2 regions of the Lysinibacillus sp. NPDC047702 genome follow, and region 1 is predicted to be linked to the other one. Evidence: riboswitches for the same ligand, from Rfam matches in the RefSeq annotation. Region 1 holds a riboswitch; the other holds the start of a gene.
The links. Region 1 has a riboswitch for cyclic di-GMP ahead of ACQKIM_RS24335 (hypothetical protein). Riboswitches for the same ligand answer to the same signal wherever they lie in the genome.
Positions count from the first base shown of each region.

Region 2: another riboswitch for cyclic di-GMP. It lies ahead of ACQKIM_RS03775 (amidase); the one in region 1 lies ahead of ACQKIM_RS24335 (hypothetical protein).

Region 1 is NZ_JBNNMG010000077.1:12,362-16,097, forward strand. Features, by position in the region: gene ACQKIM_RS24330 (tRNA dihydrouridine synthase) at 1-754, shown strand, start outside; cyclic di-GMP riboswitch class I at 926-1,012, shown strand; gene ACQKIM_RS24335 (hypothetical protein) at 1,203-1,577, shown strand; gene ACQKIM_RS24340 (hypothetical protein) at 1,610-2,323, shown strand; gene ACQKIM_RS24345 (methyl-accepting chemotaxis protein) at 2,366-3,463, shown strand; gene ACQKIM_RS24350 (trypsin-like peptidase domain-containing protein) at 3,715-3,736, shown strand, end outside.
Region 2 is NZ_JBNNMG010000004.1:134,204-137,939, forward strand. Features, by position in the region: gene nspC (carboxynorspermidine decarboxylase) at 1-716, shown strand, start outside; gene ACQKIM_RS03775 (amidase) at 882-1,769, opposite strand; cyclic di-GMP riboswitch class I at 1,813-1,899, opposite strand; gene ACQKIM_RS03780 (chemotaxis protein CheW) at 2,035-2,523, opposite strand; gene ACQKIM_RS03785 (M20/M25/M40 family metallo-hydrolase) at 2,550-3,665, opposite strand.

The DNA.
Region 1 (3,736 bases):
GCCGATGGTGGCACATATTTGGGGGGATAATCCCGAATATTTCCGTCAAATGAGTGTTGGTATGGCAGAGCTGGGGTTTAAAGGAATCGATATTAATATGGGCTGCCCTGTACCGAATGTGGCATCAAGAGGGAAAGGTAGTGGCCTTATTCTACGTCCAGATGTTGCGGCAGAACTTATACAAGCAGCTAAAGCGGGAGGATTGCCTGTCAGCGTGAAAACACGACTTGGCTATAACGATGTAAATGAGTGGGGGCAGTGGCTAACACATATTTTAAAACAGGATATTGCAAATCTTTCTATTCATTTACGTACAAGAAAGGAAATGAGCCAAGTAGATGCGCATTGGGAGCTAATTCCAGAAATCAAAAAATTACGTGATCGTATTGCACCAAATACGCTACTAACAATCAATGGAGATATTCCTGATCGTCAAACTGGGCTGCAGCTTGCTGAACAATATGATGTTGATGGCGTTATGATTGGAAGAGGTATTTTTAAAAATCCTTTTGCTTTTGAAAAAGAGCCAAAAGTGCATAGCAGTAAAGAGTACCTTAATCTTTTAAGATTACAGCTTGATCTTCAAGATCAATATGCAGAAGTACTACCACGTTCAATCACAGGGCTGCATCGCTTTTTCAAAATTTATGTAAAAGGATTCCCTGGAGCTGCTGAACTAAGAAATCAACTGATGAATACGAAATCAACAGATGAAGTGCGTGCATTGCTTGATAACTTTGAAAAAGAATGTTGATGGGCAGTGAAATGATATAACTTTCAACAAGTTTGTGAAAAAATGAATTTGAGAAATCCTCTAATTCATCTGATATTATTAGGAGTAAATTACTAAATGTCGACAAAAATTGACAAGTCCTTTATAATGTAATTGTAATATATCAATGTGATGTTAGTATTATTTTTATAAAATTGAAAAAGGCAAACTTATCGAAAGGTAAGGACGCAAAGCTACGAGTCTAAAATCCCCTTGGATAATGATAGTCGGGTTGCCAAGATAATAAGTGTTTTTTGGCTATCCTAATTATGTTCAAGGATAGTTTTTTTTGTGGAAAAAATAAATAGACGATGCCTATCAATCGTAGCTACAGATGTAATTATATTGAAATGTATGTATTTAGTGATATTTATAGAATAATACTAACAGCAGCAAATAAAGTTAGAAAGTTATAAAAAGGAGATTTGAGATGATAGTCGTTGATAAAGAGAAATATAAGATGGCGGTTTATGAGGCAAAAAAGGAGGTACACGTCCAAATAATAGGGTTTATTAAAGCAGCTCTTGTAGAGCAATATTTAAAAGATTTGGAAGAAACAGTTGCTAGAGTACAGAAAACTACATTTACTTTAGTTTTTGATGCAACATACCAATCACCCCTACCTTCAAAGGTTTCCACAGAGCTAGGACAAACACTAATGTTTTATGCATCTCTAGGCTTCAAAGATATATTTATTGTTAATCCAGCATCTAAAATTGCATATGTGCAAGTGCGAAATGCTTTAGAGACAGTTAATTTCCCAGGAACAGTAGTTGACAATGTTTCGCAATTACCAATTCGTTAACTATATTCACATTTTGAAAAGAGGAATTTATGATGCAAACAGTTCAAGAATTATATACATATGAAATACTTACAAAGAACCAATCAGATTTAATTGAACAGGCAGCAGAATGTTTAGCTAAAACATTTATTGGAGTAGATGTTGCTGGCAAATGGGTGCAAGAGCCGATTATTGGCTACGCCTTACAACTTCCTTATGAAGATTTCTATCAATTTACGAAGGAATATATTGAAGCAAATGTTCATCAAGGATACTGTGCTATTGCACTAGATAAAGAGCAAAAAGTCGTAGGTGCACTAGTTGGAGATACAAATGCCCTTGAAATAATGGAAGAAGATATTTTTGAAGGCACGTTTGCTAATATGAATATAGTCATGCATGTATTAGAGGATATTGATGAACGTTTCCTTGAAGATTATAAAAATCGTTATGGAAAAGATATGGAAGATGGAGAGGTATTACATTTATTTTTATTAGGTGTAATTGCTGAGCATAATCGTCATGATATTGTACAAGGCTTAGGCGATATATTAGTAAAAAGAGCAACAAAAGAAGGCTTAAGATTAGTATTAGCAGAAGCAACAAATCCAAAATCACTGCGTTTAATGGAGAAGTATCATGACTTGACAAAATATGTAGACGTAGAAGGAAACTTTATTGTTCATAAATATGAAAGCAATGAACATCTAAGCAGTATTCCATCGACTGTAGCAGATGGAATTTACATCATTGTAAAAGAACTATAAAATTTCATCACTAATACATTAGTAGAATAGGAGATTTTTTTCATGGAAGCCATTATGCTAGGAATTATTGTAGTTTTAATATGTACATCTTTGTATTTTGCTTACCGCTATTTTTCACTTAAACGTCATGCCCATCTAAATAATGAGGAATTAAATGGAATGAACGAATTATCAGCAGGTCAAGTGAGTGAACAATTTTATAAATTTGCAAATAATGTTAATGAAAAAGGTGAAAATCTTTCTGAGCATGGAGAATACGCAACTGAGAAGGCTGATACTGTAAGGGCAGCAATCGATGAGGTCGGTAAAGGGTTAAAAAAGCAGCTAGTTGCTACTGAAGAGAGCTCTACTTCTATCGAAGACATTACAGTGGCTATTGAAGAGCTGTCTATAAGATCAAACCAAATTTCTGAACAATCGAATACGACGTTAGAATTAACGCAAGAAGGAAACGATAAGTTAAAAGATTCGCTGGTGAAAATGGAGCAATTTAATCAAACGATTAATACGACATTTGATGCCATCAATATACTTGGAGAAAAATCATTAGAAATAGGAAACATTGTTAAAGTAATTACTGGAATTTCAGATCAAATAAATTTATTAGCATTAAATGCAGCTATCGAAGCAGCCCGTGCAGGTGAACACGGTAAAGGGTTTGCAGTAGTTGCTGATGAGGTTCGTAAATTAGCTGAGCAATCGCGTCAGTCAGCCGATGAAGTTTCAAATATTGTGAAAAATATTCAAGATGAGACGAACAAGGTTGTAACATCAATGAAGCAAGGAACAGAAGAGTTTGAACAAACAAATATAAAAATTTTAGAAATTGGAAAGATGTTCGAAAAAATTGTAGATACTACAAAAATTATTGCTGAAAATAATGCCAATTCATCTGCAAGTACAGAAGAATTATCTTCAAGCTCTCTACAAATTGTGGCAGCTATGAAGGATATTTCTTTTATTTCTCGAGAGTCAGTTGAAATGTTTGAAGAGTTAGTTGGAATTAGCGATGATGAGTTAAATACAATGGAAAAACTTGTTCAAGAAGCAGAGCATCTTGTATATTTAAAAAATGATGCAGAAAAAATACTTCTTTCATTAAATCATGGTGTTGAAACAGAAAAAGCTAGAGCGGTTTAAGAGGCTAATTAGGTGCCATTCCACAAAAAGAATTACTAACAGAAGTATGACAAAGGCGCTTTACGAAATCCAAAACCTTTAACGATAAAAAAAGTAAATAGTTTTCTCAATAGTTCAATTTAGCAAGAACGGGTCCTCTAGAAGGATTCGTTCTTTTTCATTTAATTGAATAAAGGATTTAGAGGAATATAAGCGAATTGTATATAAGTGCCAAATATATAAATTTACGTGCTTATAGGAGTTGTATAAATATGATTGTGACAACTAGACCTT
Region 2 (3,736 bases), on a different contig from region 1:
TTTACGATCCTTGCTATACGAATTCCCGTCTTGGAACAACTTTGGCTAACTTTGATAAATCCCAGCTTGAAGGTATTGATGGCTTACATTTCCATGCGATGTGTGAACAAAATTCAGATACGTTAGAGCGTATTATTGAAGTAGTAGAAGAAAAATTTGGTGATGTTTTACACCAAATGAAATGGTTGAACTTTGGTGGAGGACACCATATTACACGTGAAGATTATGATGTAGAGAAGCTTGTGAACATCATTAATTATGTGCAAGAAAAATATAACCTGCTTGTGTATTTAGAGCCAGGTGAAGCAGTAGCCCTTAATACTGGTTATTTAGTAGCTACCGTGCTTGATATCCAAGAAAATGGGATGGATCTTGCTATTTTAGATACATCAGCAACATGTCATATGCCTGACGTACTTGAAATGCCATACCGTCCAATGATTATTGGTTCTGGTCAAGCTAATGAATTAGCCCACACATATCGCCTAGGTGGACTTACATGTCTTGCTGGTGATGTAATTGGCGATTATTCATTTGAGCAGCCATTAAAACCTGGTGATCGTCTTGTATTTACGGATATGGCCCATTATTCAATGGTGAAAAATCATATGTTTAACGGTGTCAACTTACCTTCAATCGTTTCTTACAATGATGAAGAAGGCATTAAAGTCATTCGTGAATTTACATTTGAAGACTATAGCGGTCGACTTTCTTAATCAAATGGCAAACACCTCCAACTAAGCTGAATGCTTGGGTTGGAGGTGTTTTGTTGTTAACTACTTTGGGTTATAAAAGACTACTTTCCTCCTAACTCAAGAAAAATAGTCTTAGTGTTTTACATCATTCAACTTCGAATAGGTTTTAAGTGTACTTTGCTTTTATTATGGCTGCATATTCATCCAACTATCAACATGATGAATAGCAACCCCTTGATAGCTTGTTTTTTTGGCATAGTGACGTTGAACAAGTGCTAGTTGTTTATTCATATAAGCTTCACCATCATCATAAAAAGTAATATTTTGACCATCATCTAATGCCCCTGTTTCAACACTAATAACAATGGATTTGTTAACTTTCTTAGCATAGGCTACTTCATGTTGCACAACTTTAATAATTTCTTTTGCAGCATTTCGATAAGCCATAATAGAAACATTCTCTACTTGGTTTATCACCCATTCTGCTAGTAATCCTTTTCCAAATTGATTGTTGAATTTAATTTCATCAAACCAAAATGGCATATCGGCCTCCAAAGGTAAATGTAACTGCTTGGTTTCCCTTTTGGCTTTTGTAAGAAGTGCTTGATAGGATTCAATTGTTTGTGTCCGATTGTGACTCCATCCACTATTTAAGTATGGCTCTACATCAAGATGAACACCTGAAAATTGCTCTGTTACTTCAGCATTTCTATTGTATGTATGTAACCAATCAAACAGCTGTTCCTGCATTTTATAGCCTTCTTTGGATACCCAATCTGGCGCTCCATCCAATGCATATATTTTGATGCCCTTTGCTGTTGCGTGACCAATAAAGCGCTTATAATCGGCATTTGCTATATCCATATCAATCTGTAAATAAAGTTTGTTTACTTGTTTATTCTCTAAAAATAAGAGTACTCCTGCCTCATCCTCAATAATTTTTGATGTATCCCATAACCAAGTAGCCTTATCTTCCACAGTCACTGCATCTACCTTCCCAAATGATAGTCCAAACGCACTGGCAATGGTAACAAAAATAACAATAGTTATTGTTAATAGTGAATAACGTTTCATATCTTACAGCTCCATTCTATTCGCCAAGGCTCCTATAACAGATCCTGGCAACATGAAATCATGCACTAGAATAGTGGTTAGACTCATGGTTTTGCGTTCTTCCCTTTCGACAAGTTTGCCTTTTACAGTTGTTTTCTTACTTTTATCATACATTGGAAAAATAAAAATGTCTGTAGGAAAAATGCATAATAATCATAAATATGCTGGAATCAAATAATAAATCTACGGGTTATTTTTACTATAGAAAATAAAAAACGTAGAGCATTCAAGCATCTACGTTTTCTTGTTCATTTTCAAGCATTTTATGCAAGTAATTAATAATTTCACGAATTCCTTCTAGTGAATTGACTAGTATTTTTGGGTCTACATAAGTAATCATACGATTTTCTAGGTTTGCTACTGCTGTAAAATAACGTGTTTTTGAATAGTTGACAAGTCCCATCTGCTGTAAGATAGACGTGTCAAAATCTAGAATTTCACGTGCCTCTGTTACGAGTAATCCATAATTCACAACATCTGTATTTAATACTATAATACGTGCTGTTGCAGCATTTGAAGAACGATTATAAAGAATACGTTCAAAATCAAGCACTGGTACAAGCTCACCACGAATTCTTGTGAAGCCTAGAAGATAATTAGGTAAATGAGGAATTGGTGTTACATGCTCTAATTTTTCAATCGAAATTGCTTGTTCCACAGGCACTGCATATTCCTCAGTCCCACAAGCAAATACTACTGCTTTTACACTCTCCATGCGGTCACATCCTTCAATTTCTGCTGTTATATTTTTGCAGACTCTTTGACAATTTCAACTAGTAAATCTGCTAATTTTTCTAATTCTTCTACTGGAATTTTTTCATTTGTTGTATGAATATCTTCGTAGCCTACAGAAAGGTTGACCGTAGGGATACCAAACCCTGCAATCACATTTGCATCTGAGCCTCCTCCGGAAATACCAAGCGTTGGCGTGCGATCAATGTTACGTGCTGCTGCCATTGCGATTTGAACGACTTTATCTGTTTCAGTTACTCGGAATCCTGGATACATAAGCTTGACTTCTACTTCAGCACGTGCTCCCAGTGATGCAGATATTTGTTCAAATGTCTCCTGCATATGCTTCGTTTGAGCATCGAGCTTCGTTTTATCAATTGAGCGAGCCTCTGCAAGAATATTCACTTCATCACATACAATATTCGTAGCCTGACCACCCTCAAAACGACCAATATTTGCTGTAGTTTCTTCATCTAAGCGACCTAGCTTCATTTGTGCAATACATTTGGCAGCAACTGTAATCGCTGACACTCCTTTTTCTGGAGCCACACCAGCATGGGCAGTTTTGCCAATAATTTTAGCGAAGATTTTTGCTTGATAGGGTGCTGCTGTGACAATTCCACCCACTTTGCCATCACTGTCCACTGCAAAGCCATATTTAGCTTTAATTTTAGATGGATCTAATTCTTTAGCACCAACAAGTCCACTTTCCTCACCTGCAGTGATGATAAATTCAATATCTCCATGCTCAATATTCTGCTCTTTTAAACGCTTCACCATTTCTAGCAATGCCGCTAATCCAGCTTTATCATCAGCACCTAAAATTGTAGTACCATCTGACACAATGTAACCATCCTCACGTAAAGAAGGTTTAATTCCTTTACCTGGTACAACCGTATCCATATGAGAAGTAAAATAAATTGGTTCAACATCTAATGAACCTTTTAAAGTAGCCAATATATTGCCTGCTCCATGTCCATTACGTGTATGGGCATCATCCTGTTCTACAGAAAAACCAAGCGCTGTTAATTTGTCCATTAAAATCGGTGCAATTACATGCTCATATTTTGTTTCTGAATCAATTTGTACGAGCTCGAAAAACTCTTCCACTAAACGACTTGTCATGTTGTAAGACTCCCTTAGTTTACGTGTATTGCCACGTTATAGTATATGTATTATTTTAGCACAACGTTTGA